5 linked regions of the Candidatus Nitrosotalea okcheonensis genome follow. The main gene of each other region encodes a partner of the protein of the gene in region 3 in a complex. Links are inferred from orthologs where the notes say so. Each region holds a gene or a part of one and is shown on either strand. Other genes may lie near its edges.

Region 1 (2,789 bases), 1.5 Mb from region 3 along the record:
GGATAATGTTTTTTTGCTATCAATAATGTAAAGTCCTTCATTTGTTGCCTTGGTGACAAATGGCGTCATGAATTTTGTTTTTACTTGTGTGCCTACCCTTATTCCTGTGGACAGCACATACTTTTCCATGTGCTCAAAATCTTCTTGTTTGCTCATTCTGTGTTTCTAAATCTCGGCCATTCCACGTATTAAATCATACTCTGAGAGTCTGATCAGTTCGTTGAGTTTGGCTATCCTTTCTCCACCCAATATGCCAACTTTGAGCATCTTAGATTTTGTAGCAAGTCCAATGTGTGATATGTGCGAGTCTATTGACTCACCCGATCGATGGGATGTGATGAGTTTTACATTGTTATTGTTTGCCTCTTTGGCAAATTCAAGTGCGTCATAAAGGCTTCCTGCCTGATTTACTTTTAATATTGCTCCGCTACAAGCTCTTATTTTTACGGCTTTCTTGAGAATTTTTGTATTTGTTACCAATAGATCATCCCCAGTTATGAGGACATGGGGAAATTTCCTAGTCAAAATTGCCATATCTTCAAATGCTTCTTCATGAACTGCATCTTCGGCATAAACAAGTTTGTATTTTTTTATTATTTCTGATGCAAACTCGATCTGTTTTTCTGGAGTGTTTTCAAAACCTGCTCTATTGTACACATATTTTTTTTTCTTTTCATCCCATTGCGTGGATGAAGCAAAATCCACACCTAAAGAAACCTCTTTCCCTAATGTAAAACCTAGTTGTTCACAAGCTTTTGCAGATATTTCAAGAGCTTCATCATTTTTTAATTTTGGAGCCCATCCGCCTTCGTCCCCCCTTCCATTTGTAAAACTTGGATCCTTCTTTGCCAGAATTTTTCCTACTTCTTTATGTATCATCAAGTTAACTTCTATTGCATCACAAATAGTTTTGGAACCTGTGGCACAAACTAGAATTTCTTGAATATCTGGTGTACCTGGCCCGGCATGTGCTCCGCCCCCTAAAATATTTCCAAGAGGAAATGGATATCTAAAAGTTGAATCTTTTGCCAGCAACTTGAACATTGGAATCTGTAATGATTTTGAAGCCGATTCGATTGACGCAATAGTTAATGCAAATGCAAGCGAACCTCCAATTTTTGAATAATTCGGAGATGAGTCAATTTCTCTTAGGGTCTCATGAATTATTTTCAGGTTGGATGGATCAAGGCCTAAAAATTTCTTTATGTTTTTTTTTAATATGTCTAAACTTTTTTCTGGTTTATTCTGGGGAAAACTCTGTGCTTCATGTTTCCCAACACTTGCACCTGATGGAGCACAGACTCGTCCTACATGTTCATTATCTGATGTCACATCGATTTCTATAGTCTGACTTCCTCTGCTGTTGTAAAGTATCCTGCCTTTGATTGATGTAATCTTGGGCATTCTATTCTAATTCAGATCTTACTTCTTGCTCTCTTCTTCTAATGGCTTCGTAAAATGGAATAACTTGGTGAATTGTCTCAACAGATGTCAATATCATTGCTCTACAACAGTATCTTTTAAAACCAAAAGAATCTAAAACTTTTCCAGGATCCTCTCCACCCTTGACGCGGTTTTGATATTCCTTAAATTTGTCAGCAACCAAATTTCCACAAGTAAAACATCTGACAGGAATTAACACAGTCACAAAAAGTAATCAAGGCTTATAAAAACCATACATGGGTAAAACCAATTGCGGGAGTCGCCCAGCCTGGTCAAAGGCGCTAGCTTGAGGGGCTAGTATCTTAGGATTTCGAGGGTTCAAATCCCTTCTCCCGCATTAATGATTTTATAACAATACGTCCAAGGTTTGCACGCCTCTATAAATCATCGATGATACATGGCTGAATTCTTTTTCTGTTTACTAAGGTAATTCCTGATGGCACGGTGTTGATTTTATTGTAGAATGTATTATGGGAGTTTCCTAATATTCTTGTATAACTGTTCATTAATTTCTACGAATCTCCAGACTTGGATGGTTCGGTCTATGTTTGCATGAATATGTATTTTGGTAAAGCCCTTATTTGACATAAAATCTTGTATTGTTATGGAAATTACTGTAAAACAAATGATGCAAATTGAGGAGAATGGACATCAAATGGGTTTTTTTAGAAAACTAATGATGGAAAATGCAGGTGCTGTTACTGCAAGACACATTACAGAACGTTACCATGATCTAACATCAAAAAAAATAATAGTTTTTGCTGGACTGGGAAATAATGGTGGTGATGCATTTGTTGTGGCCAGACATTTGGCTGCATTTGGATGTACGCCTACCATAATACTTCTGGGACATCCAGATAAAATAAAAACAGAAGAAGCACGATCTAATTGGAAAATTTTAGAGAAGATGAATTCTGTGAATCTCATACTTGCGTCTGCTATTGATACAATTACAGATGGTGCAGATGTAATAGTGGATGGAATATTGGGAACAGGCATGTCTGGAAAAATTAGAGAACCGTATTCCTCGGCAATAGATTTGATAAATCAATCAAATGCCTTCAAATTTGCGGTTGATGTACCATCCGGTCTTGACCCTGATACAGGAATAGTAAATGACAAATGTGTAAAAGTGGATATTACTATAACCTTTCACAAGATGAAGATTGGAATGCCAAAAAATCAAGACATGTGTGGCAAAATAATAGTTGAAAAAATAGGGATTCCACCTGAAGCGGAGATTGGTGTGTTGTTATGAAAGTGCATCAACTTCAAGTAGGAAATATGCAAAACTTTACTTATGTTCTTGAGGATGAGGATACAAAGGAATCTGTTATCATTGATCC
Region 2 (2,807 bases), 140 kb from region 3 along the record:
CAATTAGTAGTAGCAATTAACAAAATGGATGACAGTAATTTCTCAGAAGCTGCATACAAAGTAGCCAAGGAAAAGGCAGAGAAATTATTAAAGTCAGTAGGTTACAAACTCGACAAGGTCGCAATCATCCCTGTGTCAGGTTGGAAAGGAGACAACTTGGTCAAGAAATCAGCAAATATGCCATGGTGGACAGGCAAAACACTATTTGAAGCATTTGACGACTTTACAATGCCTGACAAACCCACAGGTAAACCACTTAGAATTCCAATACAAGACGTATATACAATCACAGGTGTTGGTACCGTCCCAGTAGGACGTGTTGAAACAGGTGTTGCAAAACCTGGTCAGAAGATCATCGTCATGCCATCAGGTGCGGTGGGCGAAATCAAATCTATTGAAACACATCATACAGAAATGCCATCTGCAGAACCAGGTGATAACATTGGATTCAATTTGAGAGGTATTGAAAAGAAAGACATCCACCGAGGAGACGTCATCGGAACATCTGACAATCCACCAAACGTAGCAAAAGAATTCAGAGCACAAATCATAGTTATTCATCATCCAACAGCAATTGCACCCGGATATACACCAGTAATGCATGCACATACTGCTCAGGTTGCAGCAACAATAGTCGCTTTTGAAGCAAAAATAAATCCACAATCTGGTGCGATTGAGGAAGAGAATCCCAAATTCTTGAAAGCCGGAGATTCAGCAATTGTCAGAATAAAACCAGTTAGACCGTTGTGTATTGAGACATTCGGAGAATTTCCAGAAATGGGAAGATTTGCTCTCAGAGACATGGGTGCAACAATTGCAGCAGGAATTGTTAAAGAGATAACTGAGAAATACACCAAATAGGGACTTGAATGACCCAGACAGCCCGAATCAAATTGACAAGTACTAGTCTTTTAAGGCTAGATGGGGTATGTACTGAAATCAAAGGTATAGGTGAAAAGACAGGTGTCAAAGTAAAAGGTCCGACACCATTGCCAGTAAAAACATTAAACGTTGTTACACGAAAATCGCCATGTGGTCAAGGCACAAACACATATGAAAAATGGGAAATGCGAATACACAGACGAGTCATAGACCTTGGTGCAGACGACAGAGCAATAAGACAACTCATGAGAATTAAAATTCCAAACGATGTATATATCGAACTTACTTTGAAATAGTGATAAAAATGTCTGAACCAATTCAAGAAATACCTGCAGAAGAAAAACCTACTAGCTTTAGTGTTTTTTACTCATGCATGCGTTGTGGAACTCAAGTATCACAATCCGAACTTACAAGATTACCAGAAATAAAATGTATTTGTGGTTTTAGAGTATTTACAAAGGTCAGACCACCAGTAGTAAAAACAATCAAGGCATTCTAGACATCTCTAGTCCCATTATAGCTGTGGGCGCGTTGCATGTGTGTTCTCATCTCTTCCATGCTTGAAAAAAACTTGTTACATTCTTTACAATCGTAATGCTTGTCACAATGATGCAACTGCTGGTGTAACATCAAGTATTCCTGCTGTCTAAATTTTGTACCGCATAAATCACACTTGAATTTTTTAAAAATATTCATCTAGCCCAACTTTGCCTTGTGAGAGTCCCAACATTCCCGACACAGTTGTCCGTCAAGCACCCATTTTTTTTTGGGTGTGTACCTTATCATGCCAAGTTTTTTTCCACATGTTTGGCAATTTGACCTCTGACTCTTGTAGGTAAGATCTTTTTTATCAAAACAAGGCTTGCATAATAACCCCGTCATGTCCCACTGGTATCGTGGCTCCCACAAATCAGGAACGTCTTTTTCTATTCCACATATGACACATTTCTGTCTCAGGCTCTGTTCGTAGAACTTTTTCATCTGGGAAACATAGCAATCTCCACACAGTGAGCCCTCTATCTTCCACTCACTCTTTGGCTTATTCTTGTGGGCAGACTCTTTCTTACAAATGGTGCAGATGATGGGTTTTCGTGAAAACAAGTTCATGGTATTGAATATCACTAAATACATTAAATAGTTATCATAAAGGAAAGGAATTGAGAACGCTAGTTCTCGGATTTATTGTTCCAATGCTTCTTCTAGAAGCTGGCCTGCGTTTAACATTCCCTTTTGCTTTGCAATCTGTTCAATTTTTGCATATTGTTCAGATGTAAAACAAACTGGCATTGAACGGTCTTTCATGAATATCCACAGTCTTTGTGATTTTATATCCTTTTTGTTGATTTGCTTTGATCGTCAAGATCGATTTGTGTAACCTATTCGTTAAACACGTACTTGCGCTGACCACGTAATTCTGGACTACTCCCTACTCCCACCAACACAAATTCTTTTTTCCCATCCAAAATGTTTTGGGTTGGACTCAGCTTGCTTTCATGAATCTGTTCATATTCTTCAAGAGATATTTTTCTCCTATCTCCTATTTCTGCTTCTAGATTCATGTTTTTGACAATTTCCTTATATCTATCCATTATAACTCCGCTGAAGACCATTGCACTACTACCGCTTCCGTACGAGCCAAATCCAAATCTCTTTCCCTCAAGATCGGTGCCCTTTTGGAATTCAAATTCCAGACAACTTCTAAAGCCCATGTATAATGAGGCAGTGTAAAGATTTCCTACCATGCTTGATGCAATAAGTGAACTTGCAAGTTTGGAATCATATGCTTCTTGGAATTCCTCAGTCATTGTAAATCGTTTCGTAAATTCGTGGTCTTTTTGCATGAATTCCTCGTCTGCAAGTATTGATTCTATTGTTCCACGTGGATCCTTTGGAATTGGTTCCTGCATTCCCATTTTTTCTACAAT
Region 3 (2,816 bases):
CAGGCGGAAGATCTACGATAAGATAATCAAGATCTGACCAGTTAGTATCGACAAGAAATTGCTTTAAAATTCCAGAAATTATCGGTCCCCTGTAAATTGCTGCTTGATGAGATTGCTCTGCAAAAAAGCCAAACGATACAACTTTGAGTCCATGTGATTCAGCAGGTTGTAATTTATTATTATCAACCTCCATTGCGGATTTTCCCATTCCAAGCATTAGAGGAACGCTTGGACCATAGATATCTGCATCAAGCAGTCCAACTTTTGCACCAGTCTGGGCCAATGCTAGTGCCAAGTTGACAGAGACAGTTGTTTTACCTACTCCTCCTTTTCCGCTTGCAACACCTATTATGTTCTTGACTGTTGGCAACATCTCGTCCATGCTAAGTGATCTTCCTTCCATAACCTTGGCAGTAACCTTGAGATCAAATTTTGATATCTCCTTCATCTTGGAGATTGCGTTTCGTACATCTTGTTCTATTTCATCATTAAAAGGACAAGCTGGAGTGGTAAGCTCTAGTGTAAATTTTAAATCGTTTCCGTTGATTTCAATGTCTTTTATCATCCCCATTGAGACAATGTCTTTTTTTAGATCAGGATCAATCACAGTGGCAAGAGTAGAAAGTACTTGATCAACTGAAACCATAAAGTAAAAAATCCCGAATACAATATTTAAACATAAGTAAGGGACTGCATTGAAGAAAACATCTCATCCAAGTTTGGACTAAGGTATCACAGATTACGCCTAGATTCCAAACTCTATTCATGGCATTTTCATGGTGCGTGTACATATTGCTTTGAGACACACTGGTGGTACCAGACGGGATTCACATGTAAAGTGTTGATGACAAAACGTGGTGAACCAGTAACTATCGAGTCGATGTGATCAAGTCAAGAGATCGGATTTTCATCGCATGATTTGATAGTACCATCAAACATACTACAAAGACAACATTCAAGTTATCCAAAGATTCATAAATTCAAATTTTATGTCGATTTATGGATGTTTTCTATATCGACCCTTACTGATGTAGTTAGAATACCTCCTAAACTATTTGGCGAATCCCTCAAAAAGGCCGCAATCACCATCCTACGTGAAAAATATGAGAGCATGATAAACCCAGAGCTTGGCTATGTCATAATGATACTTGAAACCAAGGTAGAAAAAATGGGCAAAGTAATTGCAGGCGATGGCGGAACGTATCACAGAGTAGAATTCACAGCATTAACATTTTCACCAAAACTCCAGGAAATTGTCCGTGGAGAAATTGTCGAGATTACAGACTTTGGAGCGTTTGTCAGAATTGGTGCAACAGATGCATTGTTACACTTGTCACAAATAATGGATGATTATCTCAAGAGCGATGTCAAGTCTGGCATGATCCTTGCAAACCAGAGTGGAAGAACAATGAAGATTGGAACAACACTCCGTGCAAGAATCACAGCAGTATCAATTGGCAAGACAGCAGCCATGAAGGTTGGCATCACCTGCAGACAACCATTTCTTGGTGCAGACGAGTGGATTGAAGAGGAGATCAAGAAATCCAAAAATCCAGCAGCTGCTGCAGCATCTTCAGACAAAAAGAAACCAGCGGAGTCCAAGTGATAAGAATTGGTACGAGAGTTGGCTTGTCGCAAATGTAAGTTTGTCACAGTAGGGAAAGTATGTCCAATATGCAAGTCATCAGACCTTAGTCCAGACTGGAGTAGTTCAGTTCTTGTTGTAGATCCAACAAATTCTCTTGTTGCCAAGTCTCTAGGAATAAAAGAGAAAGGCAAGTATGCACTCAAGGTAACATAGGTTGCAAACAAGTGCAAAAAAACAGCTAGAAAGATTTCTTGAGGAAGATATCAAAAGTGGTGATATTACAAGCAAATTACTTGTAAGAAAAAAAATTACTGCAACCATAGTATCTCGTGAAAGTGGCATAGTGGCAGGCGTTTTGTATGCAAGAGAGATTTTTTCATCAAGAGGCTGCAAGGTTACAATACACAAAAAAGACGGGCAAACTGTAATCCCAGACCAAAAGATAATGACAATTTCAGGCGGCACATATCAAATATTATCTTGTGAAAGGACAGCATTGAATTTAATGTCAAGGATGAGCGGCATTGCAAATCAGACTAACCAATATGTAAAAAAAATCCGTGCTGCAAATCCCAAAGTTGGGCTATATTCCACGCGAAAGACAGCACCCGGTCTTAGGATTTTTGACAAGGATGCAGTAGCTATTGGTGGCGGACATAGACATAGGATGTCTCTAGACCAGATGATCATGATAAAGGACAACCACATTGCGGCATCAGACTCTCTTTTAGATTTGATCAAGCGTGCAAGACAAAAGCACAAGAAAATCGAGGTAGAAGTAGAGCGCCTAAAGGATGCAATTACGGCAGCAACTGAAGGTGTACAGATAATCATGCTAGACAACATGCCGCCGTCAAAGATAAGAGAGACAATCCAGGAACTCAAACGCCTTCACCTACGGGACAGAGTAAAGATAGAGGCGTCAGGCGGAATAAATTACTCAAACGTAGCACAATATGCAAGATCAGGTGTAGACATGATATCCATCGGAAGACTGACAAGCTCAGTCATAGGCCTTGATCTTAGTCTTGAAGTTAACTAATCGCCAGCATACGTTCTATTGCAAGATGAGCCTTGTCTGCAATGTTTTTTGGAACTTTTACTTGATACTTGTTTTCTTGCAATGACGCATATACTTTTTCCAGTGTTATCATCTTCATGTATCGGCATATCGCATTTTCAGACATGGGAATAAATTTTTTGTCAGGATTTTGTTTTTGCATTTTAT
Region 4 (2,842 bases), 1.6 Mb from region 3 along the record:
AAATTCCCAAGAGAGGGGCGAGGTTCCAATTACTTTGCCAATGACCAAGTCATTTGTTTTTGGCATATATCCTCCAGTGAGAGGAATCACTTTAACAGAATTTTCAAAAATTTCAGATATCCCAATGCACGTTGAAATCATTCTATCGCCATCTTGATACACGTTTTGTTCAGGTCGTAAAGGCCCAGTTGCTATCACATCACCTGGAATAACGTATCTTCTTTTTACATCCATCATTTTGCAACCTCAATAGAAGCAGTACCTTTCGTTACAGAACCTAACCTATCCATTACATTTGCCCTTGCCGCCGCCGGTATATCTAGTATTACTTTAAGTGAACCGTTTGCTTGCCATTCTTCTTTTTTTAAAGTTCCAAATGACTTTAAGACAGAATAAGATTGAGCAGCAAATTGTGCTGGCACCAAAATTTCAAGGAGCATGTTTTCAGATTTTAATGGAATTATAGAACGAATCTGTTCAATTATTTCTTTGATCTGCTCATCGGTATTTTTGAAGGGATCAATTGATACCCTTGCATCATCCATAGATTGTTCTATTCTAAGGGGCGGATGTGGCAGATGTGATCTTGGATCTACATATGTTTTAGAGATAAAATCCACTATCTGTTTACGTTTTTCAGAGACCATTTTTCTTCGCTGATCCGTAGTAAGATTCAGATCCCCTTTCTGAAGCATTATGGTTGCAACCACAGTTGCATCAGTAGTTTTGAATGCCTTCATTAATTTCTCGGTAGATGCTCTAGTGCCTTTATTAGAATCAGAGTAAATCTCATCGGAAATCATGATACCTGAAATATCCTTTCTCTTGCCTAGCTTGAACTCCAAGGCAGGATCTGGTTTTACCAATATCTCAAATTTTTCGCCCTCTACTGAAAATCTGACAATTGTTACTTTAGTATCCACAATTGAGGTAATCATGCTTGGTATTTATCTATAAAGAAAAACTCGCTAGATTTTTATTTGGAATTTCAGTCCTTTTTCGTAAGATTTGACTTCTTTAGAGATTGTACAGGAAAGTGGTAACAATATGGTTGTTAAGCTAAAGGGCATACCTGTTCAATATGCTAATGCGCTTAGACGAATTTGCCTTGCAGGGATTCCCACATTCTCTGTTGACGATGTCATAATTATCGAGAATTCATCAGTCCTGCCAGATGAGGGAGTAGCCCACAGGCTTGCAATGATGCCGCTTAGAACAGATCTTGAAAGATTTGTGGAACCAGCAGCATGTGATTGCCACAGTGAACTTGGCTGTAGTCGATGCAGAGTATTGCTCATGCTAGATTCTGGTAATTCAGATACAACCCGTACTATTACCTCAGCAGAGATTAGTTCAGAAGACGAAGTTGTCAAGCCAGTCAGCCCGAACATTCCAATTGTTGCACTAGCTCCAAGTCAGAAATTAAAAGTGGAAGCATATGCAAGGTTAGGCAGAGGTAGCGATCATGCCAAGTGGAATTCCGCTACAGTTTCAGCCCTTACATCTACAAATAATCCCGACGAACATATTTTGACCATAGAAACTACAGGTAGTTTGACTCCAAAAGAAGTCCTACGTGCATCCATTGAAGAACTTGAAAAAAGACTAGGCGAATTCCAAAAGAATGTAGCCACACTTGATTGAAGCATATATTATATTTGGGTAAAAGTGGGCATTATTACACATGACTAACCAGATTGTTATTCAAATGGTGAAGACCTTGCGTGTAGCTTCAAAGAAGAACAATGCACCCATATGGGAAAGGTTAGCAGATCTGGCGTTAAAACCAACCAGAGCAAAAAGAACAATGAATTTAGGCCAACTGGACAAATTTGTATCAGACAATGATGTTGTCATAGTACCAGGCAAGATACTAGGAACTGGCAACCTCTCACACAAAATAACATTATGCTCATTTTCAATATCAACTAGCGGTGCAAAAAAAATAACCCAATCAGGCGGAAAAATATCAGATATATCTCAGATTATCAAGGATCACCCAACTGGAAAAGGAGTAAAAATAATTGGCTAAACAAGTTACTGAAGTAAAATCATCAGAAAAGAATACAGCAGTATCACAGACAATCATAGTTGATGGAACAAACATGATTGCAGGCAGACTTTGTTCCCATGTTGCAAAACTACTCATAAAAGGAAACAGAGTATCAATTGTCAATTCCGAAAACATCATGATTTCAGGAGACAGAAAAACAATTATCGAGGAATATAGAAAATTTTTGGAAATTGCAAGTATCAATAATCCTAAATTTGGTCCATTTCACCCCAGAAGACCGGATACCATGATAAGTAGAATGGTACGAGGAATGCTACCAAAGAACAAGCCGTCTGGTAAAACAGCTTTGAAAAGATTAAGAGCTTATCTTGGCGTACCAAATGAATTAAGATCAAAGAAAACAACGCAGTTTGATGACGCTAAAATTAGAAGGCCTTCTCCATATTATACAACTCTGGGAGAACTAGGAAAAATGGTCGGGTGGCACGAATAATGGTAAAATTAGAAAGCTATTATGCATCTAGAAAGACCGCACGTGCACATGCATATATCACAAAGGGTGTAGGTCGTGTGAGAATTAACAACATTCCAGTAGAAATGGTTCAACAAGAAGTAGCACGAGAAATCATGCTAGGCCCCTTGGAGGTTGCAGGAGATCTCAGAAACAAGATTGATCTTTCGGTAAAGGTCAAAGGTGGAGGTTTTGTAGGACAATCTTACGCTAGTGCAATTGCAATTTCAAGAGCAATGACAGGCTGGACAAAATCCAGAAAGGAACCAAAAGATCATCCACTCACAAGAACAGTAAGAGAAGACCTTAGAAAACGA
Region 5 (2,877 bases), 1.5 Mb from region 3 along the record:
TACAGTCGGGGCATGCTAGATATGGGTTGGTTGCTGCAAAAGCAGGTACAACACCTACTACAGCTGCCGTAGCAAGAATTGCGATCAACGCATATTCTTTATGAGTACTCATCTTATTGGCGATTAAGCATAATGGATATTTATGTATATTTAAAAAAATGAAAAAGTAGAGCGTCCTAGTACTTTGGCATAAATCTTAGTCCAGTCTTTGCTGATACTGCAATTATTGATATTATTGCAATAGCAAGTACTAGAGCTGCGATTGGGCCAAACTCTGGAACTATCTGTGTACCGATTATCTCTATTTCTTGAGTTCCATCAGTGAATGGAATTGATAGAGTTCTGTCGGTTGTTGTAGTGCTAGTCTCCTGGAAATTAGCTTCCTGACCGTCTACTAGTACATAGTACTTGTCATCCTGACCTGTTGGTAGTGTTGCATTAATCAGCGCTCTTGGGAGTGTTACTGTTAATACTCCATCCCCAGTAGTCTGTATTGATACAATCAGTGATTTTGATTGCATGTCAGCCTTTATGCCAAGGACTTTGCCATTGGTTATGCTGTATTTTACAGAAAGGCTTGTACCATCAACTGGTATAGTGTTTCCTAATGATGAACTGCCAGTAGAGCCGGCGAATTGGAAGGTTGTTTCAGCTGATCTATCCGGGCTACCAAATTGCACTTTTACTGTATATGTGCCTGCTGCCTGCCAGAGAGTGCCTGTAGCCATTATAGATGTTGAAAAGGTTCTGTCCGATCCTAGATTCACTTGATCAATTTTGACAATGTTTCCTATCGGGTTGATGATGATGACCGTGATTGGTGTATCGGAAATATAGTCTCGTGTACTTCCTGATATTGCAACCTTGTCTCCATCATTGTATGAAGTCTTGTCGGTTGTTACGGTGATTTGACCTGTGGATGTAGAACCAACGAGCGTACCTGTATTTCTAGATGTAGCGTTTGTAGAATTTGAACCTGTTGGATTCTGTAGAGCATATGGAGAAGCAAAAACGGGCATTACTCCTATAGCACAAAGCAGAATTGCAAGTAACGCAAATCCTTTAAAGCGAGTACTCATCCTGGTTGGAAGTGATTTTTTTTACTATTTAAAGTTGCGGAAAAAATTATTGACAAAAGATGCTAATTTTGACACACTTCCAATTAGATATATATTAACCTCTCGGTGGATGCATCTTAGTTTGTGGATTAGTCATACGTTTACAGCTAATGTTCAAAGGAGATTTTAAAAAATGATTAGTAAAAAAGAGAAGATACTCATTCCAGATCATATCTATGTTCCAAAACATGAGATAATAAATAAAGACGAAGCCGAAAAGGTTCTTGAAAAATATCATACCAAGCCTACTGAAATGCCGCTAATCTATGTGAGTGATCCTGCCATCAGAGGTTTGGGGGTAAAGCCAGGAGATATGATAAAAATTACACGAAAGAGCCCAACTGCTGGTGAGAGTTTGTACTATAGGTACGTGGTGGAAGAATAATGGCAAATATTTCAAACAAACGCTGGCCCATCGTTCAAGATATTCTAAAGAGAGAAGGAATTGCAAGACAACATCTTAATTCATATGATGAATTTCTTGAAAGGGGACTTCAAAGTATTATAGATGAAGTTGGACAAATTGAAATTGAAAGTGCTGAATATCCATACAAGATTCAACTTGGAAAAGTAAAACTTCAACAGCCGCGTATGATGGAATTGGATGGCTCTATTACTCATATTGCACCAATGGAAGCACGACTGCGAAATGTTACATATGCATCTCCTATCATGCTTGAAGCAAGTGTTGTAGAGGATGGAAAAATCCTAGAATCAAGGTATATTCACATCGGAGACATGCCTGTCATGGTTCGATCTAATGCTTGTATATTGCATAATCTTTCTGAACAAAAATTAGTAGAACACGGTGAAGATCCAAGTGACCCCGGTGGTTACTTTATCATAAATGGTTCTGAACGAGTTATAGTCGGATTGGAAGATCTTTCTTACAATAAAATTATTGTAGATAGAGAAACAGTTGGTGGTAATACTGTTTTCAAAGCCAAGGTCTATTCTTCTATTGTAGGCTATAGGGCAAAATTAGAATTAATAATGAAAAACGATGGCCTTATTGTTGCCAAGATTCCAGGTTCTCCTGTTGATATCCCGGTAGTTACATTAATGCGAGCACTAGGTCTTGAATCTGACAGGGAAATAGCTGCCTCGGTATCATTGGTGGATGACATTCAAGATGAACTTGAAGGTTCATTTGAAAAGTCAGGTGATGTGCCAACCGCAAAAGATGCCATAGTCTACATCAGTAAAAGAATTGCACCTGGTATGCTAGAAGAATTCCAGATTAAGAGAGCTGAAACATTACTTGATTGGGGTCTTTTACCACATCTTGGTAAACATCCTGACAATAGAAAAGAAAAAGCACTATTTCTAGGGGAAGCTACATGCAAACTAATCGAACTAAAATTGGGATGGATTGCTACTGATGACAAGGATCATTATGGAAATAAAGTAATAAAGTTCGCAGGTCAAATGCTCGCTGATCTTTTCAGAACAGCATTTAGAAATCTAGTCCGAGATATGAAATATCAACTGGAAAGATCAGGCCAAAAAAGAGGCATAAACGCAGTAGCAGCTGCTGTTAGACCTGGAATTGTTACTGACAAAATGAATAATGCCATTGCAACTGGAAATTGGGGCAGGGGCAGAGTTGGTGTAACACAACTTCTTGATAGGACCAATTATCTTTCAACTATTAGTCATCTTAGAAGAATTCAGTCACCTCTGAGCAGAAGCCAACCTAACTTTGAAGCAAGAGATCTTCATGCTACACACTTTGGTAGAATATGTCCAAGCGAAACTC

Evidence for each region.
Region 1: BQ3481_RS01920 (region 3) and BQ3481_RS10455 share a complex: the UniProt entries of both Methanocaldococcus jannaschii proteins name them as parts of the RNA polymerase complex. The link is inferred for Candidatus Nitrosotalea okcheonensis from one-to-one orthologs.
Region 2: BQ3481_RS01920 (region 3) and BQ3481_RS02780 share a complex: the UniProt entries of both Methanocaldococcus jannaschii proteins name them as parts of the RNA polymerase complex. The link is inferred for Candidatus Nitrosotalea okcheonensis from one-to-one orthologs.
Region 4: BQ3481_RS01920 (region 3) and BQ3481_RS11040 share a complex: the UniProt entries of both Methanocaldococcus jannaschii proteins name them as parts of the RNA polymerase complex. The link is inferred for Candidatus Nitrosotalea okcheonensis from one-to-one orthologs.
Region 5: BQ3481_RS01920 (region 3) and BQ3481_RS10585 share a complex: the UniProt entries of both Methanocaldococcus jannaschii proteins name them as parts of the RNA polymerase complex. The link is inferred for Candidatus Nitrosotalea okcheonensis from one-to-one orthologs.

Annotation. Positions count from the first base shown.
Region 1 is NZ_LT841358.1:1,774,290-1,777,078, forward strand. The notes cover bases 25-2,787. They hold BQ3481_RS10455 (DNA-directed RNA polymerase subunit N), read right to left. Parts: upstream 1,643-2,787; coding sequence 1,406-1,642; downstream 25-1,405. Other genes in these bases: rpsB (30S ribosomal protein S2), read right to left, coding at 25-156; eno (phosphopyruvate hydratase), read right to left, coding at 166-1,404; BQ3481_RS10465 (NAD(P)H-hydrate epimerase), read left to right, coding at 2,048-2,701; BQ3481_RS10470 (MBL fold metallo-hydrolase), read left to right, coding at 2,698-2,787. Outside these bases: more of rpsB, read right to left, coding at 1-24; more of BQ3481_RS10470, read left to right, coding at 2,788-2,789. UniProt on the Methanocaldococcus jannaschii protein: DNA-dependent RNA polymerase (RNAP) catalyzes the transcription of DNA into RNA using the four ribonucleoside triphosphates as substrates.
Region 2 is NZ_LT841358.1:456,075-458,881, forward strand. The notes cover bases 3-2,783. They hold BQ3481_RS02780 (RNA polymerase Rbp10), read left to right. Parts: upstream 3-1,186; coding sequence 1,187-1,381; downstream 1,382-2,783. Other genes in these bases: tuf (translation elongation factor EF-1 subunit alpha), read left to right, coding at 3-861; rpsJ (30S ribosomal protein S10), read left to right, coding at 870-1,178; BQ3481_RS11945 (C2H2-type zinc finger protein), read right to left, coding at 1,378-1,578; BQ3481_RS02790 (hypothetical protein), read right to left, coding at 1,579-1,989; BQ3481_RS11840 (hypothetical protein), read right to left, coding at 2,062-2,184. Outside these bases: more of tuf, read left to right, coding at 1-2; more of BQ3481_RS02795, read right to left, coding at 2,784-2,807. UniProt on the Methanocaldococcus jannaschii protein: DNA-dependent RNA polymerase (RNAP) catalyzes the transcription of DNA into RNA using the four ribonucleoside triphosphates as substrates.
Region 3 is NZ_LT841358.1:311,382-314,197, reverse strand. What follows is about bases 15-2,804. They hold BQ3481_RS01920 (DNA-directed RNA polymerase), read left to right. Parts: upstream 15-1,003; coding sequence 1,004-1,606; downstream 1,607-2,804. Other genes in these bases: nadA (quinolinate synthase NadA), read right to left, coding at 2,623-2,804; nadC (carboxylating nicotinate-nucleotide diphosphorylase), read left to right, coding at 1,803-2,630; spt4 (transcription elongation factor subunit Spt4), read left to right, coding at 1,613-1,801; BQ3481_RS01925 (Mrp/NBP35 family ATP-binding protein), read right to left, coding at 15-646. In the rest of the region: more of BQ3481_RS01925, read right to left, coding at 1-14; more of nadA, read right to left, coding at 2,805-2,816. UniProt on the Methanocaldococcus jannaschii protein: DNA-dependent RNA polymerase (RNAP) catalyzes the transcription of DNA into RNA using the four ribonucleoside triphosphates as substrates.
Region 4 is NZ_LT841358.1:1,883,051-1,885,892, reverse strand. What follows is about bases 11-2,826. They hold BQ3481_RS11040 (DNA-directed RNA polymerase subunit D), read left to right. Parts: upstream 11-1,008; coding sequence 1,009-1,644; downstream 1,645-2,826. Other genes in these bases: rpsI (30S ribosomal protein S9), read left to right, coding at 2,507-2,826; BQ3481_RS11030 (50S ribosomal protein L13), read left to right, coding at 2,025-2,507; BQ3481_RS11035 (50S ribosomal protein L18e), read left to right, coding at 1,685-2,032; BQ3481_RS11045 (ribosome assembly factor SBDS), read right to left, coding at 234-938; rrp4 (exosome complex RNA-binding protein Rrp4), read right to left, coding at 11-234. In the rest of the region: more of rrp4, read right to left, coding at 1-10; more of rpsI, read left to right, coding at 2,827-2,842. UniProt on the Methanocaldococcus jannaschii protein: DNA-dependent RNA polymerase (RNAP) catalyzes the transcription of DNA into RNA using the four ribonucleoside triphosphates as substrates.
Region 5 is NZ_LT841358.1:1,800,479-1,803,355, forward strand. What follows is about bases 27-2,877. They hold BQ3481_RS10585 (DNA-directed RNA polymerase subunit H), read left to right. Parts: upstream 27-1,251; coding sequence 1,252-1,503; downstream 1,504-2,877. Other genes in these bases: BQ3481_RS10575 (PEFG-CTERM sorting domain-containing protein), read right to left, coding at 27-112; BQ3481_RS10580 (PEFG-CTERM sorting domain-containing protein), read right to left, coding at 177-1,079; BQ3481_RS10590 (DNA-directed RNA polymerase subunit B), read left to right, coding at 1,503-2,877. Also shown: more of BQ3481_RS10575, read right to left, coding at 1-26. UniProt on the Methanocaldococcus jannaschii protein: DNA-dependent RNA polymerase (RNAP) catalyzes the transcription of DNA into RNA using the four ribonucleoside triphosphates as substrates.